DNA from 2 places in the Methylobacterium sp. 22177 genome. Region 2 is predicted to be linked to the other one. Evidence: predicted binding sites of a transcription regulator. Region 2 holds the regulator's gene; the other holds the start of a gene.
What was found. Region 2 encodes LexA, which represses DNA repair genes until DNA is damaged. Its sites were predicted from a motif close to TGTTCNNNNTGTGTTCNG; they were not measured.
Positions count from the first base shown of each region.

Region 1: a site for LexA is predicted at 4,620-4,637, ahead of ACTJK8_RS16115 (nucleoid-associated protein). Genes of this name have one in related genera too.

Region 1 covers NZ_JBQEPK010000016.1:36,007-51,305, reverse strand. Annotated here, with positions in the region: gene ACTJK8_RS16135 (aminotransferase-like domain-containing protein) at 1-51, opposite strand, end outside; partial or broken gene ACTJK8_RS16130 (IS110 family transposase) at 428-548, opposite strand; gene ACTJK8_RS16125 (hypothetical protein) at 772-1,887, opposite strand; gene ACTJK8_RS16120 (hypothetical protein) at 2,072-3,502, opposite strand; gene ACTJK8_RS16115 (nucleoid-associated protein) at 3,468-4,502, opposite strand; gene ACTJK8_RS16110 (hypothetical protein) at 4,834-5,676, shown strand; gene ACTJK8_RS16105 (hypothetical protein) at 6,018-7,343, shown strand; gene ACTJK8_RS16100 (DNA-binding protein) at 7,671-8,384, opposite strand; gene ACTJK8_RS16095 (metallophosphoesterase family protein) at 8,637-9,188, shown strand; gene ACTJK8_RS16090 (metallophosphoesterase) at 9,185-10,009, shown strand; gene ACTJK8_RS16085 (hypothetical protein) at 10,176-10,433, shown strand; gene ACTJK8_RS16080 (hypothetical protein) at 10,394-11,221, opposite strand; gene ACTJK8_RS16075 (hypothetical protein) at 11,364-12,065, shown strand; gene ACTJK8_RS16070 (AAA domain-containing protein) at 12,238-15,299, shown strand, end outside.
Region 2 covers NZ_JBQEPK010000004.1:144,077-159,375, reverse strand. Annotated here, with positions in the region: gene ACTJK8_RS06885 (NRAMP family divalent metal transporter) at 1-415, opposite strand, end outside; gene ACTJK8_RS06880 (hypothetical protein) at 496-711, shown strand; gene ACTJK8_RS06875 (hypothetical protein) at 730-1,179, opposite strand; gene lexA (transcriptional repressor LexA) at 1,429-2,157, shown strand; gene ACTJK8_RS06865 (ComEC/Rec2 family competence protein) at 2,151-4,445, opposite strand; gene gltX (glutamate--tRNA ligase) at 4,639-6,066, shown strand; gene gltA (citrate synthase) at 6,311-7,600, shown strand; gene ACTJK8_RS06850 (DNA-3-methyladenine glycosylase family protein) at 7,657-8,550, shown strand; gene ACTJK8_RS06845 (hypothetical protein) at 8,623-8,871, shown strand; gene parC (DNA topoisomerase IV subunit A) at 9,103-11,349, opposite strand; gene recO (DNA repair protein RecO) at 11,600-12,319, opposite strand; gene ACTJK8_RS06830 (hypothetical protein) at 12,457-12,858, shown strand; gene ACTJK8_RS06825 (gamma-glutamylcyclotransferase) at 12,879-13,574, shown strand; gene ACTJK8_RS06820 (hypothetical protein) at 13,663-13,836, opposite strand; gene ACTJK8_RS06815 (hypothetical protein) at 13,982-14,605, shown strand; gene ACTJK8_RS06810 (Nramp family divalent metal transporter) at 14,624-15,299, opposite strand, start outside.

The DNA.
Region 1 (15,299 bases), on a different contig from region 2:
AAGCTCGCCAAACAGCTGCGTCCAAGCGAGGGCATGATCTGTGATAGCCATGACATCCGGCTCCTGCTCGGGGACGGGTCACCCAAGGCAAGGATGGCGCCAGCGCTTCAGGATCGGCTCCTCTCCTCGCGGAGCCCTGTGTGGATGGCTCCCGCATCGCCGCTGGCGAACAGAGCTTCTGGCGCGTGGGTCGGGTGCAGTCCTGTGTCCGGCCTGTCCATGCAGTCGCTCGTGTTGACCGCTGGCCCTCACGGTCTTCGCGAGCTGGGCCCCGCTCTGCTTCGCGGGCTACGACGTCCGAGACCTTACGCGGAGTATCCCGGCTCCCGGTCTGACCGATGCGCCATCGACGCTCATCGTCCTCGCGACCGGGAAGAACCTCCTCGTCCTGCTGCTAGGCGGCCGCGGCCGCAGGTCCGCGGCAGGTGCCGCACGAGGCCGCGAACTGCCGACCGGAGCGGCAGCGCTCGGGCTCGCTCACCGAGGCGGCCAGCGCGGTCGCCGAGACGATGCCAGGCCAGCAACTCCGTCTCCAGTCGGGTGAGCTGCTGCGACGGTCCGCGAATTCGGCACGCGCCCGAGGGTGATCCCTCTAGGGACTGGTGTGGCGGAGAGGGGGGGACTGTACCCCAGTTCACGCTTTCCCTAGGGAAACGGGGCTCGCGGCGCCCGTCTTCGAGCATCGTGTGTACCACCGTTGTGTGCCCCCGGCCAACACGTCGTCCATCGATCCGAGGCGGGCGCGGGGGACTGGCACGAGCAGCGTCGAGGTCAGCCGACCACAAGGCGCTGGAGCCTGACTTCGGCAAGCGGAACCTGTTCGGAGCCGTCGCCTTGCTCGCGGCGAAACCGCCAGAAGGAGGGGTCGGGCGGCATCGGCGAAGCACCGCCGCCCCATTCTTCGAGACGATCCGCGGCGAGGATCGCGTCGATGCGGACGGCGAGGATTGCGACCCTCTCGCCGAACAGGGTCGATAGCGCCCCTCCGAACGTGTCGAGGTCGGCGTCGCGCGGCAGCGGGATCACGCCGTTCGGCACTACGGCAGCCGCGATGGCCGGATAGGGTTCGTCCGCGGCGACGGACAGGATTGTCTGGTCCCCGCGGGGGAGGTCGAGGCGACCGGGCCCTTCCAGCTTCGCCCTCAGCAGAGCGTGCGCCGTTTCGGGAAGTCCGAAGCCTTCCGCGAAGGCGGCGTAGTGGCCGAGCGCGATGCTGCGTCTGATGTGTCGGAGGTCCTTCGGGGTCGGATCGACCTCGCCCTCCTCGGGATCGTCCACCCAGAGGTAAGGGTCCTGCAACCGAGCGTGGCCCTGCACGGCCCAACGGGTGGCGATGGCGTAGCGCTTCACCTTGAGCTTGCTGCCGTTCGACAGGATGTCGATGCGGCGAGCCTGCGCCATCGCGGCCGACAACGACGGCATGGGCCCTGATCCGTTATGGGATCCCTTGGCCTCGGCGACGGCGAACGTGTTCGCTCCTGCCGCCGTCGCCACGATCCAGTCCGGCAAATCGCCGGGCAGGTTCTTCTGGACCGTGAAATGAGGCCATCCGCCCAGGGCCTGGAGATTGGCCCGGATGGGTTCGAAGTAGCGATGACCGCAGTACCGGGTCAGGTAGGCACGGGCGACGAACCGACCGAACAGGCCCGAGAGCGCCGTACGCGTCTCACGGATCTGCCCGAGCTGGGCGATCCAGCGGAACGGGCGAACGTTCGGGACGAGGAGCTGGTCGAGGAAGAGGTCGAACGGCGCGCTGCCGAGCGAGATCTGCACGATCTCGCGGATCGCGGCATCCGCAATCTCGGTCGTCGTCAGCGGGAGCGGATCCTGCCCGGCGGTCCCTTGTCCGGCGGGCGTGTAACGGTGGCGGAAGTTTCTGACGGACACGGCCGGCGCTCGCTCCCCCGGTCGCTCTCGACGGCGACGGGCCGGCCCACGTTACCGGTCACTTGTTTCCGTGAGGTTCAGCGGGACGGGATGGTAGCGGCGACGCAGGCTGGCAGCGAGCCATTCTCGCAAGGGACCAGGCTCGCCGGGATAGGGGTAGCCCGCCGTGCCGCGCCGTCGAACCTCACGGCATGACCGGCACCCCGGCATTCGCCGTCGCCAACCAGCTGCGGAGCGCATTCGGGTCGATGCAGCCAGCCTCCATGGCGGCGGCCACGAGCATGGCGATGACGACGACTGCGACGATAGCGGTGGTCCGGCCCTCCGCGCGCCGGTAGGCGGCCATGGCCTCCGCGAGGGGCTCGTCGGCGAGCGCCTTGTAATCCGCGTCGTCCAGGAAGCCGTAGAGCTTTGGCCGCCAAGCCGCCCTCGATCGCTCGACGACCCCGAGGAACTTGCGGTTCGTCGACAGCGAGACGCCGTAGGAGATGCCGACATACGCCGCCACGACGGCGTAGAGCCAGGCGAACCCCGCACCGCCGGCACCGCCTTTCGCACCGTCGACGGCGAGCCGAACGACCAGGACCCCGATCGCGACCGCCACGTCGCGCCAGACGGCGGCGGACAGGTCGCGGGACTGCTGGAGGAGCTTCTGCACCTCGTCTGACAGCGTCTTTCGCAGGTCGGCGAGGGCCTTGAGCGTGTCCTTGCTGCCCGCGCGCAGGTGCGCCTTGTACAGCAGCCGAGCCGAATCGAGGGCCGGGCCGACGCGCTTCGGCAAGCCTGCCCGGAAGCCTTCCCCCGCGGTCCATTCCCGCGACAGCTCGGCCGACAGGAAGGTGTGCCGCACCTCGACGTCGGTCCCCTCCAGGTACACCCAGGCCGCCGCGGCCTGCTGCGCGTCGATGGCGTCCGCGCCCACGTCGGCGCCGGCAATCCCGAGCACCAGCTTCCGCGGGGGCTGGCCGGCAAGGAGGACCATCGCCGCGCCGCCGTCCCGGTAGAGCTCGTTCGGGAGCGACAACGCGATCATTTGCCCGGCGGCCTCCCGCCACGCGGCCGACGCCGGCCCCTCGATCCGGGTGGATGCCGCCACGTACGGATCGATCCGTGGCGGCGCCATCAGCTCGGGGGACTGGCTGCGGACGACCCGCCGCGGTCCCGGCTCGGACCGCGTCTCCGGCGGCGCATCGCCCGCGGGGGCATCGGTCCAGGCCTCGACGAGGTGCCCGCGCGTCCGGAACCCGTCCGCCGCCGCGAGGAACGCCAGGCGCACCACGCGGACGCGGCAGGCGCGGTCGGCGTCGAGAAGCAGCGAGCGCCAGCCTTCGGGCGTGAACAGGTGCTCGGCCCCACGCCGGGTCGCGTAGGTCAGCGTCAGGCGAGCGCGGTCGCCGTCCGGGACCTCGCGCGGCGCCACGACGTCGTCCGAGGCGTCGAGGCAATCGAGGGTCAGCCACGGCGCGTCCGCATCGGCGACGGCCTGCCACGCCGCGAGCGCCTCGCGCGACAGCGTGCCGGCGACGGTCAGCCGACCGGCATCCTCGTTGACGACGAAGTCCGGCGCGCGCCGGCTCGCCTCAACGGCGGCGTGAACGGTCTTCGGTGTCGACATCGTCCCTCAGGATGCCCGCCGTCAGGATCTCGATCCGCTTGCGCCCATCCGGCATGTCCGTCTCGGTCGGCCGGTGCGCCTCGTCGAACAGCACCATCACGCCCTCCTGGGTCTCCAGAACGCGCTTACGGGGCTTCTGCACGCGCTCGGGATCGATCTCGAACGATTCCTCCGCCAACCCCCGGTCCCGCAGCTCACGCTCCATGGTCCCGCGGATCGGCGCGTTCTCCGGAAGGGCGCCGAACAGCGCCGCCAAGAGCGGCTCGCGGTCCTCGGGATCGTACTGCCGACCGCCTTGCCGCAGGACGTCGTAGAGCCGGTTGACGCCCCCGGCCTGCATGTCCGCGGACAGCTCGACCTTGTGCTTCTTGTAGGCCGCCTTCACGGCCTCGACGAACTTGCCGGACAGGTCGCCCGGCTGGTTGACCCGACGCGCGTTGAGGAAGCCCTCGAAATACTCGGAGATGTGCGTCCGCTTGCTGCGGTCGCGGACCATGACGTGCCCCCCGCCGCCGGGCGCCAGCCGCACGAGAGCGATCTTCTGCATGGCCTCGGGCTTCTTCACGAAAGCCTCTTGCAGCCGCTCCAACTGCGGCTGCGCGGCGCCGAGGAAATACCGGATCACCTCGTCGTGGTCGTACTTCACCAAGGCGTAGATCGGGACGTCCGCACCGACGTCGAGCTCCAACACGAGGAACGCCCCGTTGCTCGTCCCGGTGCGGTGCCGCGTGTGGAAGTCGCGTGCCAAGGCCTGCGTGCCGGCGGTGAAGTCGCCTCCGCCGGCAATACCGCGTAACGCGGCCTCGACGGCCGAACCCTCGCGGAACGCGAAGAGGTTACCCGACAAGGCCGAGCGCACGCGTCCGACGAAGAAGGCCGGTTCCTGGGGAGGGGCGATCTCGGGCAACAAGGTCGGCTCCTCCAGATCCTTGCCGACCACGTGGAAGATCATGCGCCTGATCGACAGGGCATCCTTCTCCGCATCGGTCAAAAAACTCATCTCGCTCCCTTGGGCCGCGCAACCACTTCGGAACCAGCATAGCGGCGGATGCGAGCGATCGCCGCCAAGGTTGCCGACCTAAGGTCGTTTTCCCGCCGCGAATCTCCGGATCGGGCTTGTTCTCCTTATGTTCTCATGGCCTCCGCTCGATTGCAATGCGTTCCGCAAGCCGGCCGGCGATAACGGCTTACGGGGAGCGCGGCGCCCGACGGGGCGAAGGCGGCCACGGTCGGGATCAACGGTCGGCAAGCCGCGGACGGGCGTCGGTTCGTGACTTGCGAGCCGGGCTGGCACGCTGGGGCGACCCGATGCGCCCATGACGGATGTGACCATGGCCGATCTTTCCGACCTTAGACAGCTGCGGCCTGCCCGCGAACCGGCGGAGATCGATGGCGGGCTCCACGAGCCCTTTCCCGAGCCGCAGCGCTTTACCAGCTTCCTCCCCCGCCAACGCGGTGTCCTCGCGCCGGCGGTCGGTCCCCTGTCCGATGCGACCGTCGTGCACGGCTTGGCGGTCAGCGGTGCCGGCTGGTTGAACCGGGACGGCCGCATCCTCGCCAACGGATCGGGAGCGGCCCTGGACGCCATGCGCCAACTCCCGGAGGCGGCAGCCGTCTTCGCGGCGTGGGACGAGGCCGTGGCGGAATGCGAGGCCGCCTACAGGACGCAGTACGCGGAGGAGCTGGCCGCTCACGAGGCGCGGGGAGGTACGAAGGCGAGCTTCCGGTTCGATGACGGGCACTTCAGCACCTTCGATCCCGAAGGCGAGGCCCGGGCGGCCATCGGGAGGCTGGGCTGGATCGCGCTGGACCTCCGGAGAAACCGGGGGGTGAGGGAGGTCGCCTGCGAGCCTCCGCGCGACGGGCTCCCTCGGTTCGAGGGGCATCTCGCGGCCCTGGCGAGGGCGCTCGATTGCCGCGTGGTGTCCTCGATCCACGCGCCGGAGCCGATCGTGCTGATCGATGCCACGGGTCGGCGGGTCGCCACCCCGGCCACGCCGTTGGCCGGACCTCGGAAGGAAGACCCCGCCCTGCCGCTCCTGAACCAGATCCCGGGGTTCAGGTCGTACGATCCGGCGACGGGCGCGATCGAGATCGAGGGATGGGGCCGAACCGTGCTGCTGCCGGGCGTGCGCCCCGACGAGGCGGAGCCGGCGCCGTCCCCCGGGCCTTGAGGAGGAGCCGGAGGCGGTCGTCGGGCTCGCTCCGGCGGACGAAGCCGCGGCGGGCACGACGCTTAACCATCAACGCAGCGGGAGGACCGCGGAAGGTCCCCGTGGATCGTAGCGTCAAGGTTTCCTAACGGGACGGCGCTCATCTGGAAGCCGACGACCTCATGGCGAGGCGTCGGAAGATGGATGGCTCCGTGGCCGGGTCAAACGCGCTCCCCAACCCCCGCCGGCTCGCGGAGGCGTCCCGTTTTCCCTGGGCGTCGGATCCCCGGGACACGCCGGCGGACCGATGGCTGGCGGCATCGCATTTCGCCCCCGTGGAAGCTCGGACCAGCCCGGAACAGGTGTCCGCCGAGGTATCGGCTAGCCTTGAGCGTGCCGCGACGCTGACCGCGCGGGCAAAGGCGCCCCTCGATCGCGAGGACGAGGCCGAGGCCCGAAGGCGCGCATCCCTTCACCTGCTCGCCGCCGAACTGCGCCGCGAGGCCGGGGCCTGGGACCTGTGCGTCGAGAACTACGATGCCCTGACGCGACATTACCTCACGCGCCAGGACCTGAGGGCAGCCGGGGCCTACCTCCGCAAGTTGATGTTCGTCTCCGAACGGTCGCCCCGCTCGCCCGAGCGCATGGAAGCATGCCTGTTGGCGGCGTCGGTCCATCTCGCCTTCCGTCAACCCGCCCCGGCCAACGCCGCGGCCTCGGAAGCCGCCCACGTGGCGGCCCGCTCATCCGACCCGGCCGGCCTCGAACGCGCGGCCGACCTGTTTCGGCGGATCGGCGAGCTCGGCGCGGAGGATCCGGTGAGGAGCCTGACCGCCGGATGCGCGTGCGGCGGGCCGGGCACCTATATCGCGTGCTGCGGAGCGGTGGCTGGGGAAGTCCCGGCCGAGTTCCAGGTTCGCGTCGTCGGCCCCGCCGCCGCTCCGACTGAATCGCAAGCCAACCCCTGGCTCGCGCCGGGGCGGACGGGCATCGACGTCGTGCTGGGTCACCCGGGTGCCGCGGGCGAGTGCCTCAACTGGGTCGCCGTCCGGGTCGAGGGTGGACGCCAGAGCCTGATCACGCTTCCCAACTGGTCCGGGCGGGCGATGCGGGCCGCCAGGACCGCCCTGGCGATGTCCCTGGAGGATCCTGATGGGACCGAGGGGCCTTCCTCGGCCGTCCTCCAGGTCGCCTGCGGCCTTGAGGCGTTCATGAACGCGATCGGCTACTTCGTCGCCAGGTCGCGCAAGGAGCGCTGGGAAGGCAGCGATCTCCCCGCCTCCGTTCTCACGATCGACAAGGACCATTTTCGCCCCGGGCCCCTCTCGCAGCGATGGGAGACCGTCGCGAACGCCTTGCTCGGACCGGAATGGGCCAAGGCGGCGCGCCTGGAGGACATGAGGAGGCTGATGCAGCTTCGGAATGCCCTGGTCCATTTCGGCAGCCAGAACGAGGAGCAACTCGTCCCGGCCCGGAAGGAGGAGCACGAGCTGCTGGAGCGCTTCCGAGGCCTGGTGCCCTTCCGCGCGGCACCCCGGCCCTGGGTCGACAGGCTCCTGACCCCCGAGCTCGCGGAATGGTCGATCGTGCTCGGAGAGGGGCTGATCGCCTCCTTCAGGATGGCGTGGCACCAGCGCCAGGAGGCGGAGCTGGACGCGTCGCTCCGCGCGGAGCTCGCGGAAGCCTGACGCCCTCCCGGTCCCCGACATCCGTCCGATCGTCTCGGAGGCCCGACACCCGGTCGGGCGGCATCGCCGGGCGGGGCCCGGGTTCGGCCTGGCCCAACCGGGCCTGGCCGCCGCCCGGCTCACCTCGACGTCGAGTGCCGCCCGCGCCATGCCTTCGAGCCCGGCCCGGCCCGGCCATGCCCGTGCCCCGGCTGATTCCGTGCGGCCTCAGCCTTCGCCGCAACGCCCGGCCGACGTGCCAGTAGGACACGAACACCCGGACCTCCGGCTTGCCGGGCCTCGGGATGCATGCCTCCCGAACCCTGTTTGGCCCGATCCCCCAGGGGCCTAGGCCGGATCGGCCTCGGCAAGGGCGGGCCTCTTGCTACGGCCCATGGTCGGGAACGTGCCGCGGGAGAAGGCCCCGTCCATCCCGGCCACGAAGTACCAGCCCTGCTCGGCGCGGCCGGCCATCTTCTTGCGGAGGGTCCGTTTCGTCAGCGGCTCGCGGTGCCCGGCCGCCCCGCGCACCGTGGCCCGCTTGAGCAAGGGCAGGATCTCCGCCGCGCTCATCGCGCCGTCCGTCGGCAGGATCTCGAACACCTCGCGCATCACGCGATCCCAGAACTCCTCCGCGCGGACCTTCTCCTGTCGCTCCTCCAACCCTTCTACCCGCTCGCGCAGCCGGGCCGCCTCGGCCTCCGCCACGTCGAGCCGCGCCAGTGCCTCCTCCAGGAGCTCGTCCCCGGCCCGGGCCCGCGCCGCCAGCTTGTCCCGCTCCACCAGGAGTGCCGCTGCGGCCTCTGCCCCGGCCGCCTCCCACATCTCGGCCGCCGCCTTGCCCAGGACCGCCTGCAGGCGCTCCGGGAGACCCGCCGGCACCAGCCGCGGGCGGTAGGCCCTCTCCGCCTTCCAGTCCCTGAGAAGCGGCCCCACGTCCCGGAAAGAGCCCCCGCGCGCCGGCCCCGCCTTCAGCGCGGCGATCACGGTCCGCAGCGAGACCCGCCCGCCATCCGCCAGTACCTTCCTGGCGGCCCAATCGACCTGCTCCCGCGTCGGCATCCGGCACTTCCTGGGGATAAGGCCCCGACCATCGCCCGGACACGGTTAAGAAAACGCATTCTTCGCGGTAGCGGTAACACGATAGCGCTACCGCAACCCGCTCCCGTCGGAGTCGCGCGCCGTGCCGCCCGCGACCGCTCCGGATGCGAGCCTGTCCCTTCGAAAAGGTCCTCCGATGAAACGCGCGAGCCCGCCCCGATCCCGCTGAAACCCGGAGCCCGCGATCGCGAGCCTCCGCAACCGGAGGCTTCCATGCCCAAGACCCACTTTGTCGCGGACACGCACTGGCATCACCAAGCCGTCCTCGGACCGCGCCTCGGCCTGAATCGCCCCTTCGCCACGATCGAGGAGCACGACGAGGCCCTCATCGCGAACTGGAACGCCGCCGTCGGGTCCGAAGACACCGTCTGGCACCTCGGCGACTTCTGTTACCGCTGCCCCGAGGACCGCGCCCGCTCGATCTTCGCCCGCCTGAACGGCCGTCGGCGCTATCTCGTCCGCGGCAACCACGACAAGATCGGCGCGCGCCTGCCCTGGGACGGCGTCTTCGACGTTGCCCGCGTCCTCGTCGCGCTTCACGACGGTACCGTCCAGGGCATCTGGTGCAGCCACTACGCCCACCGCGTCTGGCCTCGCCAGCACCGCGGCGACCTCCACCTCTATGGCCACTCCCACGGCACGCTCCCCGGCACCGCCACGAGCACAGACGCCGGCGTCGACTGCTTCGACTTCCGCCCGGTGACCCTCTCCGAGATCCGCGTCCGCCTTGCCGAGAACGCCGCTCGCGAGGGAGGCACGCGATGACGGCCGACCTCGCTCATCGCCTATGGGTCTTCAGCGACCTGCACCAGGAATGGCCCGAGAACGCCTGGGATCCGGTCGCGCACGCGCCGCCGGCTGGCTTCGACGTGGCCGTCGTCGCGGGCGACGTCCACACGCCGCTGACCCGCGCCCTCGACTGGCTGGCCGAGCGACTGCCCGGCGTGCCGGTCGTCTACGTGGCGGGCAACCACGATTATTGGTGGGATCGCGGCGAGGAGCGCTACACCCTCGCCGACCAGATGGCCCGCGGCCACGAGCTCGCCGCCCGCCACGGCATCCACCTCCTCATGGACGACGCGGTCACGATCGGCGGCACCCGTTTCGCGGGCGGCACGCTCTGGACCGATTTTCGCCTCGGCGCGACCAGCCTCACCCACGGCATGCGCTCCGCACAAGGGCGCGAGGGCATGGTCGACTACCGCCGGATCCGCACCGGCCCGCGCTCGCGCGACCGCGTCGAGCCCGAGGAGATCCTCACCCTGCACCGACGCACCCGCGCCTTCCTCGACGTCACCCTCTCCACCCCGCACGAGGGTCCGACCGTGGTCGTCACCCACCACGCCCCGCACCCGGCGAGCCTTCCGGACCCGCTCGGTCATCTCCGCTGGTGCGATGCCTCGGACATGCGCGACCTTATCCACGTCCGCGGCCCCGACCTGTGGATCCACGGTCACGTCCACCACGTCGTCGACTACACGGTCGGACCGACCCGGATTGTCTGCAACCCGCGCGGCCACGCCGACGAGTCCACCGGTTTCGATCCGGCCAAGGTCATCATGTTTGCATATGAGACCGCCGGATGAGGCTCTAGAGGTGGCCGGAGTCCAGCCCCGGATGCACGGGTCATATCTCGTAGAGGGCAACCACCATCGAATCTCGGACGGCGCTTCTTATATTATGAAGCCTGCTGTAGGGTCTCAGGAGGGAGCAAAGGCACCCTGGGCCGGTTCAACCAAGGGAGACGACGACATGAAGCGTTCCGATCTCGTCGACGTTGCCGTGCCGATGGCCGCCTTCTTCGAGCAGGAAGACGAAGCTCGTCCCCAGGAGGCCTTGAAGCGTCGTCAGGACGCCGCGCGTCAGCTCCTGAGGCAGGGCTTCTCCCCGCAGGAGGTCGAGGCGCTCTACGGCAAGGTGTTGCCGGAGGAGGCCGGGCAGCGCCAGGCCCCGCGTGCGGATGCCGAGGCCTACGCCCCCGTACCCTTGGCGGCGTTCCTGCGCAGGTAGGTCTGAAGCCGCGCGACAGCCGCGGCGTCCTCCCGGTGAAGGTAGCCGTACCAAGACGCCTCCGTCTCCGCGAGCAGCGACCAAGGAAGCTTGACCTTGTCGGGAGGCGTCCGCGCCGAGGTCACCTTGCCCTCGACCTCGACCAGTCGCCAAAGCATCGTCGGTTCGTGGTCCTCGTCCAAGATCCTCAACAGTGCGGACTTCTTGACCGGCGGCAGTTCCCCCCACCCGATCTGCTCCAAGCGGTCCTTGATCGGTTGCCGCAGACGATCCGGCTTGTCCTTCTCCGCCCAGGTCTTCGGCGACAACAGGAAGCCGGCCCGGGCCCAGACATAAGCTCCGTCCCAGGCGGCCAGGAGTTCAAGCTGGTCGAACTCGATCCGGAGGAGAAGGCGATAGGCATTGCCCAGCAGGGTGCTACCGACCTTCAATCCCTTGTACCCATCCTGGACGGTCGTCTTGTCGAGATGGATCACCTTCTCGTCGAACAGTAGGGATCGCCCAGACACGAATGCCTCGACCCCATTGTCGTAGGCCCTAGTGATGAGCCGGATCTCCTCGGGGCCCGGGCCGATCTGAAATTCGAAGGTGCGATCGAAGCCCGTCCCGCCTGTCAGGGCCTCCGCGAGCTCACGCGGGTAGAGATCGTACGCCCCGAGCTTGTCGTGCCACCACTGCATCGCCGCGTCATCGAGCGGTGTCTTGAAGGAGATGGTGCCGCCAAGGTCGAACCGGGCCCGGATGGCCTCGTCGAGCGGCGAGGGAATGCTCCCGTACGGCGGCGTCATCGGTCCCCCTGTCATGGCTCGTTCTTGCGGCGTCGCCGGCTCCGAGCCAAGCGTAAAGATGATCGGCCTAGACGGCGAAGCACGGGGCCCCGTCCCAAGCGGCCGGTCCCGTTTCCGACCGCATACTCTGCCCGAGGCCCCCATGATCGGTCGCTCGAACGCCACGTGGCGCGATATGTCGGCCCATGTCGTGCACATGGTTCGGGGCTCGTCGCCCGCCGCGGCCTACGGCAACATCATCTCGATCCTCGCCGATGGCCGGCTTGAGGCGCGCTCGCCCTTCGGAGCGGCGCGGGCCGGCGCACCCGACGTCGTCTCGCAGCACTGCGTCTGCTTCTCCGAGATCCCGGTGGATCAACTCGGCCGCGTCATCGCGCGCCGCCTGCCGCCCGACCGCTCCGCTTGGCATGGCATCGCCTTCACCAAGGCCTTCCTCGTCGAACGGCGCGGCGGCCCGATCATGTACGCCTACGACGGCACGCCCCAGGCCGAGGCCGTCCAGCGCATGATGCGCGAGGCCCGCGACAGCCCGGACCCGGCAAGCCATCCGATCTGGGACCTCGCGCCGTTCGTCGACCTTCCCGGAGGGGGCGGCTCATACTTCTTCGAGTGGGAGCGCGAGTGGCGCCACGTCGGCGACCTCCGCTTCTCCCCCGAGGACGTCGCCTTCCTCGTCATGCCGGAGGAGTTCCACGAGGCCGCCTGGGGGTTCTTCGAAGACGCGCGACGCGAGCACGTCGGTCCGGCCTACTTCTGTCCCTACCTCGACGCGAGCTGGCCGCGCGAGCGGTGGCTGCGGGAGCTGCGCCGGGGCAAGACGGCACCGGGCAGGGGCCGCGCGTGAAACCCCGCCGCCACGCTGCGACCGAATCGCCTAACATCGCGCCGGGCGACAGTCCTCCCCTCGACCGATGCCGGCCTGCAACAGCCTCAGGTTGCCGGTGGACCGTGGCCCCGCGCACCTGGGCGTCGCCAGCCCAGCCGTGCAAGATCGATCGGCCAGGCGGGGAAACGACGTGTTCGCACTCAATAAGAAAGCTTTGTCGCACTACGTCGGCGGCGAGTGCCAGCGCCGGCTGCGCCTCGACCTCTACGAGAACGACGCCGCACGCGAGAATGCCGGTGCCCCGATTAAGGATCCGGGCAGGCCGGGACTGGCGCTCCTGGCGCGTCAGGGTCGAACCTTCGAGCGTCGGGTCTTCCACGATCTCGCCAGCGTGTTCGCCGATCGCGTCATCCGCGGCGCGGACCTGCCGACGGAGGAGGACGGCGAGCGCGCCTTCGCGGAGATCCTCCTGGCGGATCATATCGACCGCTGCTCCGATCATCGCTTCCTGATCGAGGCGGCCTACCCGATCAGCGACACCTTCTTCCGCGCCCACGGCCTCGAAGATCTCAAGGCCGGCACCACCCGACCCAAGCGGAGCGGCCAGATCTCGTCCGGCCACGTCCGCCCGGACATCCTTCATGTCGTCCCGGCCGACGGACGGGCCCGCGAGGCGATCACGATCGGCGGCGAGATCGAGCCCGTCACCCCGGGCGATCCCCGCCTCGGCTTGCGGATCATCGACGTGAAGCTGTCGGGCGAGCCGTCGCCTGCCCACTTCGCCGAGCTCGCCTTCTACGGAATGGTCCTCGCGGCCTGGCTGGTGGAGACGGGCCGATCCAACCGCTTCGTCGTGCTGAAGGACGCCGCCATCTGGCCGGGCAAGCACCAAGCCTCGGAAATCCTGCGGCTCGAAGCGCGTGACAACCAACTCGGCATCGTCGGACGGGATCTCACCCGTTACCTCGAAGCGCTCGGGCAGGACCTCGAAACCCTTCCCGCCGAGGTCGTGCTCGGCCGGGTCCGCAGGTTCCTTGCCGTGGATCTCCGCGAGGTGCTCTCGGCCGAGCACTGGCACGAGCTGCCCTGGCACGTCGACACCGGCTGCTCCGGCTGCGACTTCCTGGGCTACGATTGGAAGAGCAACGCCGAGGACGGGCCCAAGATCAAGCGCGCGGCGCGGCGGGAGCGGTACTGCTGGAACCAGGCCGAGGCCCTGGGGCATCTGAGCCGGATCATCGGCCTGACCCGAGGCGCCTGCGGCAAGCTCAAGGGCCGGGCGATCGAGAGCATCGCGGACCTCGCGGCCCTCGACCCCCGCGACCCGGCCTTCGACGACCACCAGAAACTGATGGCGACCCGCACCCTGGTACGCGCCCGGTCCGAGGCCCTCTCCAGGAAGATCCCGGCCGAGATCCCGCCCCGCGCCGGCACGTCCTCCGTCATCCCGGCCTGGAGCCACATCAAGGTCGCCCTGACGGCCGATTTCGACGTCGGCAGCGGCCTCACCTTCGCCCTCGGCTACCAGCTCATCGTAAACACGCCCAAGGAGAGGACGGGGCCGGCCAAGGACGGCGACGGGCGCTTCAAGTTCGAGGGCAAGCGCCTCAAGGCCCGCGTCATCCTCGTCCGCCGGCAGTCCCAGGAGGCCGAGCAGGGCGTCGTCAAGTTGTTCATGACGCATCTCGTGCGCGAGTTGCGGGAGGCCGCCGACGGGATCGAGGCCGCCTATACTAGGCTGGGGGCCGGCAAGAAGGAGCAGGGCCGCAAGGCCGACCTGCAGATCTATCTCTGGGACAGGCTGACCTTCGATCACGTCTGCCGCGTCACGGGCCGCCACCTCACGTCCCTGATCGCGCCCGACCTGAAGGACAAGGACGAGAAGGCCCCCACGGCTCCCATGGCCTGGCTGTTCCCGGCCGAGCAGCTGATCCAGGACGCCGACTTCACCTCGGTGAACTCGCCGATCACCATCCTGTCCGACGCGATCCAGGCGATGCTCGCGGCGGACGTCCCCCATCACTACTCGCTGATCGGGATCGCGAACGCCTACCGCTCCGGGCGGCTCGACGCGTATCGGGCCGAACGCGGCCTGGAAGGTCTTCCCTTCCGCCTGCACTCCTTCTTCCTCGACCCGCTGTCCGATCAGATCCCGTCCGAGCGCGGCCACGAGGTCTGGGCCGAGACCTCGCCCTTCGAGGACGAGGATCCCCAGACCTACGAGGAGAGCCTCAAGCGGGCCGTCCGCATCCGGCTCGATGCGATCCATGCCGTCGCCGATCGCCTCGTGGACGACTTGAAGGGTGACCTCTCCGCCAGCGCGCCGAGCGTCAAGTCGATCCTAGAGCAGACGAAACCCCTCGGCGCCGTCGCGCAGGACTTCGAGATCCTCTACCAGCACGCCCGCCTCATAGCCGCTGCCGCGCGGATGAAGAACGACCTGCTGATGGCGCTGCCGCCGCATCAGCGAGAGGCGACCTTCGAGAGCGCCAGGCTCCACGAGCGCCTCGAAGGGGCCGCGCGGGCCGAGGCGCTCGCCACCCACGGCCTCGCCCACGAGGACGCAAATCCCGACGTCCTCGTCTTCCGGATGTCGCCGCGCTCGACGCAGTCGAAGATCGAGAAGGGCGACTTCCTGACGACCCTGCTGCCGGAGAAGTCGCTCAACCTTCAGCACCGCAGCCTCGCCTCGCTCAAGGCGAAGTTCCCCGCCTACGAGCGGATCGCGCCCGCCGAGGATTCCGACTTCCACGTCACGCTGCGCGACGCCTGCAAGGTTGGGGTCGAGGTCTTCGACCGCCTGTCCCGCGTCGTCGTCCTGCGGGCCGGCGGGCAGATGCGGCCCCTCGTCCAGGCCGGGATCCTCGACTTCGCGGTGGGACGCCGATCCGACGGCGAGGTCGATTACGCGGTCCTCGACCCCCTCGTCGTGGACTTCTTCGTCGGCCACCGGCTGAGACCGGTCCTGAAGGCGATCCGGGCACCGGCGCTCTCGGCCGAACGGCCGCTGTTCCGCGACAAGTCCCTGACGCGGCTGAACCTCACAAAGCCGCGCCTCCTCAAGGAGGATCCGCCGATCACGCGCTTCATCTGGGACGCCGACGCCCTCGCGACGGAAGGCTCCGGCCGGTCGAGCGCCCCGGGCCTCGCGCGGGTCGATCCGGACGGGACCCGGCTGACGCCGCGCCAGCGCGACGCCATGGTCGCCTCGATCGAGAACCGCCTCTGCCTTCTCTGGGGGCCGCCCGGCAC
Region 2 (15,299 bases):
CGGTGAGGACGAGCCCGAGGAGCAGGCAGGCCGGCAGGCCGAGGCTCACGAGCCGCGGCACCCCGAACAGGTCCCCGATGCCGGCGATGCCGGAGAATTCCGTGACGATGGCGCCGAGGCCGGCGACCACGAGGCCGCCGTACGAGATCCAGGCCCAGACCGGCCCGTACCGCTCCCGGATCAGCGCGCCGTGGCCGCGCCCGGTGGCGGTCCCGAGCCGCACCGTCAGCTCCTGGACGACGTACAGGATCGGCACCAGCAGGATCTGCAGGAGCAGCAGCGCGTAGCCCCAGCGCGCCCCGCTCTGGGCCGCCGTGATGAGGCTTCCGACATCGGTATCGGCCAGCATCACCACGAGTCCGGGGCCCGCGGCCTTGAGGTAAGCGGACAGGCGAGGCAGGGAAGCGCTGGGCACGGCTCGGGAACAGTCCCGCGCACGGGCGGTTCCGGCGGGCGCCTGCGGCGTTTTCCCGGGGCAGGCGGGAGGAGCGTGAGATGGCGGAGAGCACGGATCGGGGCTCCGGCTGGAGCCTGCAGGCGAGCGCCGTGCCCGACGGGGTGCGCCTGGAACTCGCCCTCGCCGACCTCGGCGGTGCGCCGGTGACCGCCGCGATCGTGCTCGACCGGGCGGAGGCCCGGGCCTTCGCCCGCGCCCTGCTCGCCGCCGCCGGGGACGCGGCGGAGCGGACCTTCCCGAAGCCGGGCGCCTGACGGCGCGCCGCCGGCCGGTCAGCGCACCCCGAGGCCGGGGTTGCGGCCCGGCAGGCGGGGGACCACCGTGCCGCGCTTCTCGATCGGCGCGTCGCACGCGTAGGCGAACTCGGTCTTCAGCGGATCGAACACGGTCTCGCCGGTGATCCGGCAATCCTCGCGCACGGTCTCGTCGAGATAGGCCCGGGCGGCGGTGCGGAAGCGCTTCACCCGGGTGGCGTCCGGCTCCGGATCGATCCGGACCTCGCTCAGATTGCAGCCGGTGTACTCGCGCAGGGCGTTGGAGACGATCAGCATCCGGCGCAGCTGCCGGTTGTCGTAGACCTCGTAGGGCTCCTTGCAGCCGATCGTCACGACCTGGGGGGTGAGCGCCACGTAGTTCCGCGAGATGTAGGAGAACCCGGTGGTGCAGCCGGCGAGGCCGAGGGCGGCGAGGCCGAGGGGCAGCAGAGCCGCGGGTCGTCGCATCCTCGTCATTCCAAGAGGGTCCCAGCCCGCGCCCCGGATCCGCCGCCTGCCCGGCGGGGCACCGCGGTGCATTGAAACGGCTCCGCTTGCGCCGTCAATGCGTTTCTCCGCCTTGTCCCGCGGGCGCGCCGCGGCGCGCCGAGCGTGGCGGTGCCGCTCTTGCGGAACACTTGCGGAACGTTTAACCTGTTCGTGATTTGTTTCGGAGACCGTCACGTGGCGGTCCGCCAAGCCGCGAGTCCCCCGTCGATGCTCACGCGCAAGCAGCTGGACCTCCTGCGATTTATCCAGAGCCGGATGCAGGAATGCGGCGTCCCGCCGTCGTTCGACGAGATGAAGGATGCCCTCGACCTCAAGTCGAAATCCGGCATCCACCGGCTGATCACGGCGCTGGAGGAGCGCGGCTTTCTCCGGCGCCTGCCGAATCGGGCGCGCGCCATCGAGGTGATCCGCATCCCCGAGAGCCTGACGCAGGCCGCGCCGGCGCCCCAGACCCCCGCCGAGCCGCGCCGCTTCACGCCGAGCGTGGTCGAGGGCGGCAAGTCCAAGCAGCCGCCGGCCCCGGCGAGCACGCGGATGATCGAAGAGTCCGGCCGGGCCATCTCGATCCCCGTCATGGGCCGGATCGCGGCCGGTACGCCCGTCTCGGCGATCCAGAACCAGAGCCACGCCATCACCCTGTCGCCGGACTTCGTGGCCGGCGGCGAGCACTACGCCCTCGAGGTGCGCGGCGACTCGATGGTCGAGGCCGGGATCCTGGACGGCGACCTCGTGGTCATCCGCAAGCAGGACACCGCCAATACCGGCGACATCATCGTGGCGCTGATCGACGACGAGGAGGCGACGCTCAAGCGCCTGCGCCGCCGCGGCTCCTCGATCGCCCTGGAGGCCGCCAACCCGGCCTACGAGACCCGCGTGCTCGGGCCCGACCGGGTCCGGATCCAGGGCCGCCTCGTCAGCCTCGTCCGCCGCTACTGAAGCGGCTCGGCCGGCGCGTCGCCGGGAGCGAGGTCTCCGCCCGGCGCGGCGGCCCCGTCCTCCGCGGCGCGGTCGCCCGGCTCCGCGGTGACCGGCCGCGGCGGTCCCGGATCGCGTCCCGGATCGCGTCCCGGGGCCGGCCGCCAGGGCACGGCGCGCCCGTCGTCCCGGGCGAAGCGCGCGGCGAAGCCGTCGCCGTCGGTCCGGAGGGCCACGGCCCCGCGGGCGGCGAGGACTTGCCGATCGATCACCAGGGGGCCCGTGCAGGTCGGCGGCGCCGCGAGGAAGGTGATCAGCACCGCGGCGCGGGCGCAGTCCTCCGGGAAGGCCCGCCTGTCCCGGACGAGGGCGACCGCCCGCCCGTCCGGCAGCCGGGCGGTGCAGCCGAGCCGGTCGCAGCGCCCGCTGCCCGACCGGACGATGAGCGCCGCGGGCCGCCGCCCGTCACCGTCCGCCTTCAGCCACTGCTCGAGGACGAAGCCGGAGGGGCTTCCGAGGGCCGCGAGCCGCCCGTCCGGACCCCGCACCGCCGCTCCCGCGCCCTGCCGGTCGACGTAGAGGTCGTAGCGGTCGGGCCGGGCCGCGAGGCCGAGGCCGAGCAGGACCGGCGGCACGGCGAGCCAGCGCAGGCGGGAGGCCGGCAGCGTCGCCAGCAGCAGGCCCGCGGTCAGCAGGGTCAGCGCCGCGGCGCCGAAGGCCGGCAGCACCAGGCTCGCCCGCTCGAACCCGGCGATCCAGTCCGAGATCGCCAGCATGCCGGCCACCGCCCGCCCCATCAGCCACCAGACCGGCCGGTCGAGGGCGAAGGGATAGGCGAGGCAGCCGATCACCGCGGCGGGCATCACCGCCAGGGAGACGAGCGGCAGAGTCAGGGCGTTGCCGACGAGCCCGAAGGGCTGGACCGTCTGGAAGTGGTAGGTGGCGAAGGGCGCGGTCGCGACCTGCGCCACAAGGGTCGTGGCCAGGGTCCCGGTGACCGCCGAGAGGCCGGTGCCGACGAGGCGGCCGATCCGCCCGGCCCCGGGGCGCACGAACAGCCGCCCGTCGATCAGCCGGGCGCAGGCGATCAGCCCGGCCACGGCGCCGAAGGACATCTGGAAGCTCGGGCCGAGCAGGCCCTCCGGCTCCCGGGCCAGGGCGATCAGCGCCGCGAGGGCGAGGTTGCGCATCGACAGGGCCGGCCGGTCCACCAGGATCGCGCCCAGCATGATCAGGGTCATGATCAGCGAGCGCTCGGCCGCGATGTCCCAGCCCGAGAAGGCGCAGTAGGCGGTGACGCCGACCATGGCGAAGCCGGCCGCGATCTTCTTGATCGGCCAGAGGAGCGCGCAGAGCGGCACCGTGGCGAGGACCGCCCGCACCAGCCAGAACACCACGCCGGCGGCCAGCACCATGTGGAGGCCCGAGATCGACACCACGTGGTAGATGCCCGCGGCGCGGAGCGCGTCGTTGGTCGCCGGTCCGATGAGGCCGCGCTTGCCGGTCACCAGGGCCGCCGCCACCGCGCCCGCCTGGCCGCCGGCGGCCTCCGCGATCCGGCGCGTGAGCCCGTTGCGGGCCGCGTCCAGTGCCGCGGCGAGCCGCAGGCCCAGCGGCGGCGGCTCGGACGGCGCCCGGACGGTGACCGCGCCGACCAGCGAGCCCACCGCGCCGATCCCCTGGAAGTAGGCGTCCCGGGCGAAGTCGTAGCCGCCGGGCCGGGCCGCCTCCGGGGGCGGCAGCAGCCGCGCCGTGGCGGCGACGACGTCCCCGGGGCGCGGGATCGGCGTCTTGCGGAACGAGACCCGCACCCGGGCGGGCCGCGCCTCGGGCGCGAGGCCGGCGAAGCTCTCCACCCGGATCACCAGCCGGGCGCCGACCTCGCGCTCGTCCAGGGCCTCGACCGTTCCGACGAGCGGACCGATCGTGGTGCGCGTCAGGATCGGCGCGGCGACCTGCGTGACCCGCCAGGTCGCCGCCGCGAAGCCGAGGAGCGCGGCCGCCACCGCGAGCGCCGCCGCCAGGGCCGCCGGCCGCGCGCCGAGGACGGGAACCGGCGCCAGCGCGAAGGCGGCCGCGATCAGGGGCGCGGCCAGGCTCGGCGCGCCGTCGGCCGCCGCGAAGTAGACCAGGATCCCGCCGCCGAAGGCCACTGCCAGCCAGGGGAACAGCCGGCGCTGCTCGGCCTCGCGGGCGAGACCGGCGGCGACCCAGCCGCGGAGCGCCGGTAGGGCGGGCGGGAGGGCTCGGACGCGCGGGCCGATCAGCGCCACCGCGCCGCCCGCCCGCCTCGCGCCGATCCGCCGCATCGCCGCCGCCCCGCTCCGCGCGACCTGTCGTCGGGGCCGAGCGATTCTGCGGGCGATTCTTAACGCATCCGCCGGCCCGTGCTACAGCCGGCTCTTCGTGCTACGGGCGCCCTGTCGAGCCCCTCGCCGCTCCGCCGCCCCTTCGCCGTCCGTCGCGCTCCGTCCGCGACCAGCCCCGGAACATACCGGACCGATGTCCTCAGCCGTCGTCACGCGCTTCGCCCCCTCGCCCACCGGCTACCTGCACATCGGCGGGGCCCGCACGGCTTTGTTCAACTGGCTCTACGCCCGCCACACCGGCGGGAAGATGCTGCTGCGCATCGAGGATACCGACCGGGAGCGCTCCACCAAGGGCGCGATCGACGCGATCCTCGACGGCCTGTCCTGGCTCGGCCTCGACTGGGACGGCGACGTGGTCTTCCAGTTCGCCCGCGCCGAGCGCCACCGCGCCGTGGCCGAGGAGCTGCTGGCCGCGGGCCGCGCCTATCACTGCTACGCCACCGCCGAGGAACTCGCGCAGATGCGCGAGACCGCCCGCGCGGAGGGGCGCGCCCCGCGCTACGACGGCCGCTGGCGCGACCGCGACCCGTCCGAGGCGCCCGCCGGGGGCAAGCCGGTGATCCGCCTGCGCGCGCCGATCGAGGGCGAGACCGTCGTCGAGGACGCCGTCCAGGGCCGGGTCACCTGGGCCAACAAGGACCTCGACGACCTCGTCCTGCTGCGCTCGGACGGGACGCCGACCTACATGCTCGCCGTCGTGGTCGACGACCACGACATGGGCGTCACGCAGATCATCCGCGGCGACGACCACCTCACCAACGCGGCGCGCCAGAGCCAGATCTTCTCCGCCCTGGGCTGGGACATCCCCCGGATGGCCCATATCCCGCTGATCCACGGGGCGGACGGGGCCAAGCTCTCGAAGCGCCACGGCGCGCTCGGCGTCGAGGCCTATCGCGATCTCGGCTACCTGCCGGCGGCCCTGCGCAACTACCTCGTGCGACTGGGCTGGAGCCACGGCGACCAGGAGGTCTTCTCCACGGACGAGATGATCGCGGCCTTCGACCTCGGGGCGGTCGGTCGCTCCGCGGCGCGGTTCGACTTCGCCAAGCTCGCCAACCTCAACGGCCTCTACATCCGCACCAGCGCCGATGCCGATCTCGTCGCGGCGATCGAGACCATCCTTCCGAATGTCGGGCCGGAGCGCGGCCTGTCGGCGCCGCTGCAGCCCGACCTCAAGGACAAGCTGATCCAAGCCATGCCAGGCCTGAAGGAGCGGGCCAAGACGCTGATCGAGCTCCTCGACAGCGCCTACTACCTCTACGCCCAGCGGCCCCTGGCACTGGACGACAAGGCCCGCGCCCTCCTCTCCGACGAGGGGCGCGGCCGCCTCGCCGGCGTGCGGCCGTTGCTCGAGGCGCTGCCCGACTGGAGCGCGGCCTCCACCGAGGGCGCGGTGCGCCAGTACGCGGAATCGGCCGGCTGCAAGCTCGGACAGGTCGCCCAGCCCCTGCGCGCGGCGCTGACCGGCCGCACCACCTCCCCGCCCCTGTTCGACGTGATGGCGGTGCTCGGCCGGGAGGAAACCCTGGCGCGCCTCGGGGATCAGGCGCCGCAGGGCTGAGACTGCCGCGCGCGGACCGGGAACTGCGGGCCCCGGCCCGGATTGCGTTGGGTGGAATTCAGTTGGCGGAATTCGCTTGGCGTCGGGGGCGGGTTGTCACCGACCCCGTTGCTGCTGCACTGCCGTTTGGGTAACCCATGGCTGTGAGCACCCGCAGCATAATGCGTGTGCTCAGGCCCCCGGGACCGACTCGGGCAGCCCGAGGCCGGCATCCGCCACGTCGCCAGAGAAGGGTCCACGATCCATGAGCGCACCCAGCACCATCACCGTGGACGGCAAGTCGATCGAACTGCCGGTGAAATCCGGCACGATCGGGCCGGACGTGATCGATATCGGCAAGCTCTACGCCCAGACCGGCGCCTTCACCTTCGACCCGGGCTTCACCTCGACGGCCTCCTGCGAGTCGAAGATCACCTACATCGACGGCGACGAGGGCGTGCTGCTGTACCGCGGCTACCCGATCGAGCAGCTCGCCGAGAAGGGCGACTTCCTCGAGACCTGCTACCTGATGCTGTTCGGCGCCCTGCCGACCGCCGCCCAGCGGGCCGATTTCGAGTACCGGGTCACGCGCCACACCATGGTGCACGACCAGATGAACCGGTTCTTCACCGGCTTCCGCCGCGACGCGCACCCGATGGCCGTCATGGTCGCCTCGGTGGGCGCCCTCTCGGCCTTCTACCACGACTCCACCGACATCACGGACGAGAGCCAGCGGCTGATCGCGTCGATCCGCATGATCGCCAAGATGCCGACGCTCGCCGCGATGGCCTACAAGTACTCGATCGGTCAGCCGTTCGTGTATCCGAAGAACGACCTCGACTACACGTCGAACTTCCTGCGCATGTGCTACGCGGTGCCGTGCGAGGAGTACGAGGTGAACCCGGTCTTCGCCCGCGCGCTCGACAAGATCTTCATCCTGCACGCCGACCACGAGCAGAACGCCTCGACCTCGACGGTGCGGCTCGCCGGCTCTTCGGGCGCCAATCCCTTCGCCTGCATCGCGGCCGGCATCGCCTGCCTGTGGGGCCCGGCCCATGGCGGCGCCAACGAGGCGGCGCTGAAGATGCTGATGGAGATCGGCACTCCGGAGAACGTCGGCAAGTACGTCGCCAAGGCCAAGGACAAGAACGACCCGTTCCGCCTGATGGGCTTCGGCCACCGGGTCTACAAGAACTACGACCCGCGCGCCCGGATCATGCAGAGCACCACCCACCAGGTGCTGAAGGAGCTCGGGAAGACCGACGATCCGCTGCTGCACGTCGCCATGGAGCTGGAGCAGATCGCCCTCAAGGACGAGTACTTCATCGAGAAGAAGCTCTACCCGAACATCGATTTCTACTCGGGCATCACCCTCAAGGCGATGGGCTTCCCGACCGACATGTTCACCGTGCTGTTCGCCGTGGCCCGCACGGTCGGCTGGATCGCCCAGTGGGCCGAGATGATCGAGGACCCGTCGCAGAAGATCGGCCGTCCGCGCCAGCTCTACGTCGGTCCGACCCAGCGCGACTACGTGCCGGTCGACCAGCGCGGCTGAGGCGGGATCACCTGTCCGGAGACGCGACCAGCGGGGCGGCCGAGAGGCCGCCCTTCGTGTTTGCGGAGGCGATCGAGCTCTGCCTGCCCGTCCGGCCGCCCTACGACTGGGGGGCGATCCGCGCCTTCCTGGCCAAGCGGGCGATCCCGGGCGTCGAGGCGACGGATCCCGCGGCGGCCTACGCGCGTACCGTCAGCGTCGCGGGGCGGCACGGCCTCCTGACGGTGGCCCCCGGCGCGGACGGCCTGCGCGTCACGCTCCGCGGCGTCGAGGCCGGGCACGCCGAAGCGGTCGCCGGGCGCCTGTGCCGCCTGTTCGACTGCGACGCCGATCCCCGCGCCGTCGCGGCCTGCCTCGCCGGGGACCCGATCCTGGCCCCGCTCGTGGCCGCGCGGCCGGGTTTGCGCCTGCCGGGGGCGTGGGACCCATTCGAGACCGGCTGCCGGGCGATCCTCGGCCAGCAGGTGTCGGTGGCGGCCGCGATCGGCCTCGCGGGCAAGCTGGTGGCGGCGTTCGGGACGCCGCTGGCGGAGCCGTCGGGCGGCCTGACCCACGTCTTCCCGGCGCCGGCGGATCTGGTCGAGGCGGATGTCGCCCGGGCGCTCAACATGCCCCGCGCCCGCGGCGCGGCGATCCGGGCGCTCGCCGCGGCGGCGCTGGCCGACCCGGACCTGTTCGCCCCGGCCGAGTCGCTGGAGGCCGCTCTGCTCCGCTTCACGGCGATCCGCGGGATCGGGCCGTGGACCGCGCAGTACATCGCCATGCGGGCGCTCAAGCTGCCCGACGCCCTGCCGGTGGGCGATGTCGGGCTGCTGCGGGCGCTGGAGACCGGCACCGGGCGGCCGAGCCCGGCGGAGCTCCTGGCCCGGGCGGAGGCGTGGCGCCCGTTCCGGGCCTACGCGGCACAGCACCTCTGGGCGGCGGACGAGGCGACCGTGACGGGGCGGTGAGGCGGCCGGCAGGCTCATGGTCCGCGTCGCCGGTATCGGCTAAGCTCGCGGCCGGCCGGGGGCTCTGGTTCGATGTCGGAAGCGGAGAGCGAAGCGCGCGACACGCTCGTGGCGAACGAGCGGATCAAGTTCTCGGCGACCTACGCCAACGGCCTCGCCGTCGCGATCTTCGCCGTCGGCGGTTTCGCGCCGTTCATCTCGACCGCTCTGTCGGATCGTCCGCACTTCGCGCCCGTGCTCATCGCCATGGTCGTTTGCTGGATCATGAGTGGCGCCATACATTGGGCCGTGAGGCACGCATTGCGGAACCTTCGGCCATGACGACAGCCCAGCTTCTCCTCCTGCTCGCGGTTCCGCTCGGTGGCGGCGTGCTGGCCTTCGGCGCGCTCTGGCTCGCCCAGCGGGCGCATTGAGGACAGCGGCCTCCGCAACGCGGAGACCGCGCCCGACCGCGCCCTCGTCCTGAGCTGCGGTGGAGCCGTCCAGAAGGAGGGGTCCAGCGAGCACCGGCACCTCAGGCCGAGGGGGGCACTGGAGCGCCCCCGGCCTCCCTCAACGCCCGAACCGCTCGAATTTCGGGAAGCTGCGCGCCATCATCAGCCCGACCTCGGCGCGGTGGCCGAGCCACTTCTCCAGCACCGAGACGTTGGCGAGCCGGCCTTCGGCCGAGCCGTCCTGCCAGGGCAGGCCGTCCGCCAGCTTGAAGACGTGCGCGTCGAGGAGGCTTCCGCTGCGGCAGCGCTGGAGCCGCACGCCCTTGCCGCGGGCGAGTTCCGCCACCTCGGAGACCGGGAAGATCAGGAGCAGCTTCTCGGTGTTCACCACCGCGACGTGGTCGCCGTCCGCCGGCACCAGCACGGCCGCTTTGGCGTCGCCGTCGAGACCCAGCACGTTCTTGCCCTTGCGGGTGTTGGCCACCAGCGCGTCCGCGGGCGCCAGGAAGCCGCGCCCGTCGGAGCCCGCGATCAGCAGCTTGGTCTCCGGCCGGTAGGGCAGCGCCGCCACGATCTCGGTGCCGTCGTCGAGGTCGGCCATCAGCCGCACCGGGTCGCCGAAGCCGCGCCCGCCCGGCAGCTTCGAGGCCTCCAGCGTGAACACCTTGCCGTTGGTGGCGAGCAGCAGGATCTTCTGCGTGGTCTCGGTCGGGAAGGCGATCTTCAGGGTGTCGTCGCCCTTGAACGCCACGCCGGAGAGGTCCGCCACGTGGCCCTTGAGTGCCCGGATCCAGCCCTTGGTCGAGACGATCACGGTGATGGGCTCGCGCTCGACCAGCGCCGCCGTGAAGTCGATGCCGCCGACATCCGGCGGGCTCGCGAGCGTCGTGCGGCGCTTGCCCAGCTTGGTCTCGGGCCCGAAGGTCTTCTTCACGGCGCGGATCTGCGCCTGGATCGCCTTCCACTGCGCCGGCTCGGAGGCGAGCAGGGCGTCGATCTCGGCCTTCTCGGCGGTGAGCGCGTCGAACTCGCGCTTCAGCTCCATCTCTTCGAGCTTCCGCAGGGAGCGCAGGCGGGTGTCGAGGATCGCGTTGGCCTGGATCTCGGTCAGCTCGAACCGGGCCATGAGGGCGGCCTTCGGCTCGTCCTCCTCGCGGATGATGCGGATCACCTCGTCGAGGTCGAGATAGACGATGAGCAGGCCGCCCAGGATCTCAAGGCGCCGGTCGATCTGGCCGAGGCGGTAGCGCGAGCGGCGCTGCAGCACCACGCGGCGGTGGTCGACCCATTCGCGCAGGCACTCGGCGAGCCCGATCACCTTCGGCACGAGGCCGCCGACCAGGACGTTGAGGTTGAGCGGAATCCGGGCCTCCAGCTCGGTCAGCCGGAACAAAGATTCCATCAGGATCACGGGATCGACCGTGCGCGAGCGCGGCTCCAGCACGATGCGCACGTCCTCGGCCGATTCGTCGCGCACGTCGGCGAGGAGCGGCAGCTTCTTCTCCTGCAGCAGCTCGGCCATCTTCTCGATCAGCCGGCCCTTCGGGATGCCGTAGGGAATCTCGGTGACGACGATGTTCCACGTGCCGCGGCCGAGATCCTCCTTGGCCCAGCGGGCCCGGACCCGGAAGGCGCCGCGGCCGGTCCGGTAGGCCTCGGCGACCGACTCGGCCGAGTCGATCAGGATGCCGCCGGTCGGGAAATCCGGCCCCTGGACGAACTTGGCGAGCTGACCCGAGGTCGCCTCGGGATGGTTGATCAGGTAGAGCGCCGCGTCGCACAGCTCGGCGGCGTTGTGCGGCGGGATCGAGGTCGCCATGCCGACCGCGATGCCCTGGCTGCCGTTGGCCAGCAGGTTCGGGAAGGCCGCCGGCAGGACGACCGGCTCCTCCTTCTCGCCGTTGTAGGAGGGGCGGAAATCGACCGTGTCCTCGTCGATCCCGTCGAGCAGGAGGCGCGCGACCTCGGTGAGCCGCGCCTCGGTGTAGCGGTAGGCGGCCGGGCCATCGCCGTCGATGTTGCCGAAGTTGCCCTGGCCGTCGACCAGCGGGTAGCGCTGGGCGAAGTCCTGGGAGAGCCGCACCAGCGCGTCGTAGATCGCCTGGTCGCCGTGCGGGTGGAAATCGCCCATCACGTCGCCGACGATCTTGGCGCATTTCTTGTGCGCGGTGGTCGGGTCGAGCCGGAGCAGCCGCATCCCGTACAGAATGCGCCGGTGCACGGGCTTCAACCCGTCGCGGGCGTCCGGCAGGGCCCGGTGCATGATCGTGGAGAGCGCGTAGGCGAGGTAGCGCTCCTCCAGCGCGGATTTCAGCTCGACGCTCTCGATCCCGTCGCCGGACGGCGGCTCGAAGGGCTGGCCCATGACGGCTCCTGTCTCAGGGCGGGGCCGCCGAACGGCGGCGCCACCTCATGCAGCAATCCGTCATTCCGGGGCGCCGGAGGCGAGCCCGGAATCCAGACCCGCCTGCCCTGCCGGAGGAGACGGACGATCCTGCCGGGCCGCGTGCGCGTCTGGATTCCGGGCTCCGCTCCGCGGCCCCGGAATGACGGGTTTGTTCGTCCCGGGTCGAGCGGCGCTCAAGCCCGGGCGTTTCTAGAACAGAACGCGAACATTACCCGGCCTCGCGGCCGAGCGCAACGAATCGCGCCCGCTCCTCGGGCGGCCCGAGGCCGCGCGGACCCCAGACGTGCCGGTCGAGGAAGTATCCCGTCAAGGTAAACCCTTGGGCAACGCCGTCGGGACCGGGGGACCCGCCCGCGTGCAGGAAGGTCGGGAGCGCCAGCAGGCGGTCCCGGTAGGGCTCGCCGGCCGAGGCGCTGACCGCCCGGCCGCTCTTCGGCGACACGTAGGCCAGGGCGTCGTTGCCGCCGGTGGCCGCGCAGGCGGTCAGGTCGAGGCCGAAGCCGAGCTCCGACAGGATCGCCAGCTCGAACCGCACCATCAGAGGCGGGGCGACGGCGGGGTCGTCGAGGTGCTCGACCAGAATCCCCGCCGCCTCGTAGAGCGCCGGATGCGGGTCGCGCTCGGGGAGGAGACGCAGCAGGGCGGCCATGTGGTTCATGCCGTAGAGGGCGAGGCTCGACCCGATCAGCCGCGAGAGCTGCGACTCGAGGGGTTCCACCGCGTAGGAGCCGAGGCCGTCGTCGAGGCGCGCCCGCCACGTCAGGCGGACGCGGTTCCCGGCCTGCAGAACGGGCTGCATCCGGCGCGAGCGCCCGCCGTGCACGAGGCCGAGGTGCCGCCCGTGGGCCTCGGTCATGGCCTCGAGGATGACGCCGGTCTCCCCGTGCCGGCGCAGGCCGAGCACCAGGGCGTCGTCGGTCCACTGCATCGAACGTCGCGTCTTCGTGTGAGAGATCGGGTGAGCGGTGCGCTCCGCGCCTGCCTCTCATATAGGGAGCCGCGGCGGTCGGCGCTGCCCCGCGCGGTGCCCAGCCCCAGGCAGCCTTGGCCGGGTAGTGATGACCGATGCCGCGCCGCGCCGCCCTCGCCGCCCTGATGGTCCTCCTCGCCGCCGGTGCGCAGGCCGCGCCGCGGGCATCGAGGCCCGCCGCCGAGTCTGTCCCCTCCCCGGCCCTCCTCCGGCGCATCGCCGCCCTGGCCCTGAGGCAGGTCGAGTTCGGCGCGGTGTCCCTGCTGCCCGTCCGGTTCGCGGGCAGCCGGATCGCCGGGCCGATCGCGGACGGCGGCCGGGTGATCTACTGCGTGTCGGGCCGGATGTACGGGCGGACCTTCGGCAAGCCCGAGCGGCCGAGGGTGGCGCTGCTCGACGACAACGACCGGCTCTCAGTGCTCGACGACGACGAGGTCTGCGCCGGGCACCGCACCCGACCCTTCCCCGAACTCGACGCGCTGGGCAACAAGCCGTGAGGCCCGGGCGTTGAGGGCCCATGCCCGCCGCGCCCGCCCGCACCCTCGACCTCAGCCTCGACCTGATCGCCCGCGCCCATTCCGTCCCGATCCCCGACGACCCGAGCGCCCTCGAGGTTCTCTCGGACGCGGAGCTGCGCCCCGGGCTCGACGCGATCGTCGCCGGGCGCGAGGGCAGCGACCTCTGGGTCTTCGCCTACGGCTCGCTGATGTGGAATCCGGAATTTCCCGTCGCCGAGCGCCGGATCGGGACCGTGCGCGGCTTCCATCGCCGGTTCTGCCTGCTTCAGCGCCGGTTCCGCGGGACGCCGGACCGGCCGGGCTTCGTGCTGGCGCTGGACCGCGGCGGCCTGTGCCGGGGCGTGGCCTTCCGCCTGCCCGGCATGGAGATCCGCGAGGCGCTGATGCCGGTCTGGCGCCGCGAGATGCGCGGCCGCGGCTACGTCGCCCGCTGGCTGCCGGTCGCCACGGAGGCCGGGACCGTCTCGGCCCTGACCTTCCTGGCCAACCGCGCCAGCGACCGCTACGCCGGCCGCCTCTCGGATGCGGAGATCGCCGAGAAGATCGCCGCGGCCTGCGGCCACAAGGGGCCGAGCGCCGAGTACCTGTTCCGGACCGTGGAGGCCTGCGAGCGCCTCGGGATCCGCGACCGCCACCTCTGGAGCCTCCAGGCCCTGGTGGCCGCGCGGCTCAGGGCCTGCGCGCCGGGAGCGTGATCCCCGGTCCTCCGCGCCTCGCGCGCGGACGGAGCCGAACGCGTCGACCGAACGCGTGGACCGAGGGCGACGACCGGATGCCGGCGGCTCAGATCCAGGCCCGCTTGGTCGCGACCACGACCCGCCCGCCGCCGTGCTCCGCGTCCGGGTTGCGCGGCTCCCGGATGCCGGGGGCACGGCCGGTGGTGACGTAGACGAGGAGGGTGAGGACGAGCAGGATCTTCGTGCGCATGGCGACGCTCAGGCTTGAGCGTCGGTGCATAGGAACGATCGGTTTTTACGGAGTTGCTGCAGTGCACGCGGGCGCGCGGCCAGCCGATTCCCTGCGGACGTGGTGAACGAAGGGTTGCGATGCGGCCGCGATCGTCTATGCCGCCGGCCCGTGATGTCCACAGGCGGAGGATAGGATGCGGCTCCGGATCGGCGTGGCCCTGGCGGTGGTCGTCATCGCCGCCGTTGCTCTCCTGGCCGGACCGCTGAGCCGCGGGGACAGCCTGTCCGACATCCTCACCGGCCGGACGCCGCTGCTGGCCGGGAGCGCCCGGGCGCCCGGCGGCAGCGCGGACCTGACCGGCACCGCGACCCTCGAGGCGGACCGGCGGCCGGCGACCCTGCACGTCGCCTGCGATCCGGGCGGCACCGGCCTGTCCGCCGCGATGACCGTGCCGCGCTTCGCCGAGCTGGCGCCGCGCTTCGACTTCGCGGGCCTCGAAGGGGCCGACAGCGAGAAGCCCCTCACCGGGATCCTGGTTTCCAGTGACGGCAGCGTGCGCTCCGTGCGCATGCCGGTCCGGGGCGCCGCGACCGGGCCGGAGGCGGGCTTCACGCTGACGGTGACGGGCGCGCGCCGGGGCGAGGATCCGCTGCGCGGGGTGGCCCTGGCCCTCGCCCAGCCCGGGACCAAGCTGACCTGGACACAGGCGAGCCCGCGCCCGGGAGACCCCGCCCTGACGGCGACGTTCACGGTCGCGGAGGCCGACGCCGCCGCCCTGAAGGCGGCCCTCGACGGCTGCCTCGCGGCGCCGTTCTGAGGCGGCCCGGCCGGCGCCTCACAGGACCCATGTCCCGACCAGGCAGAGCGTGGCGAGGAAGGTCGCCGCGGTGGTCAGCCATCCGAGCCCGTTGGTCACGCGGCCATTGACGCGGCCGCCCATCACGGCCCGGTCGTTGGTCATCAGCATCATGAGGAGCAGGAGCGGCGGCACCGAGAAGCCCTGCACGATGCCGGACCAGACGAGCGCCCGCATCGGGTTGAAGCCGAGAAAGTTCAGACCCACCGCCAGCACGGTCACGGCCGCGATCGTGCCGTAGAACAGCTTGGCCTCGCTCGGACGGGCGTGCAGGCTGCCCGTCCGGCCGATCCCCTGCACGAGGTCGTAGGCCGCCCCCGTGGTCATCACCGGCACCGCCAGGAAGCCGACGCCGACGACCCCGAGGGCGAACAGGTACTTGGCCCCTGCCCCCGCCAGGGGCTCCAGGGCGGCCGCGGCCTGGGCGGCGCTCTCGATCTCGGTCTGCCCCGCCTGATGCAGCGTCGCGCCCGTGGACAGGACGATGAAGTAGAGGATGATGTTCGAGAACAGCATCCCGATCATCACGTCCCGGCGGGTCTTGCGCAGCTCGGCATCGGTCGCACCCTTGCGCTGCCGCAGCGTGCGCCGTCCCAGGGCGATCTCCTCCTCGACCTCCTGGTTCGACTGCCACGTGTAGATGTAGGCCGAGAGC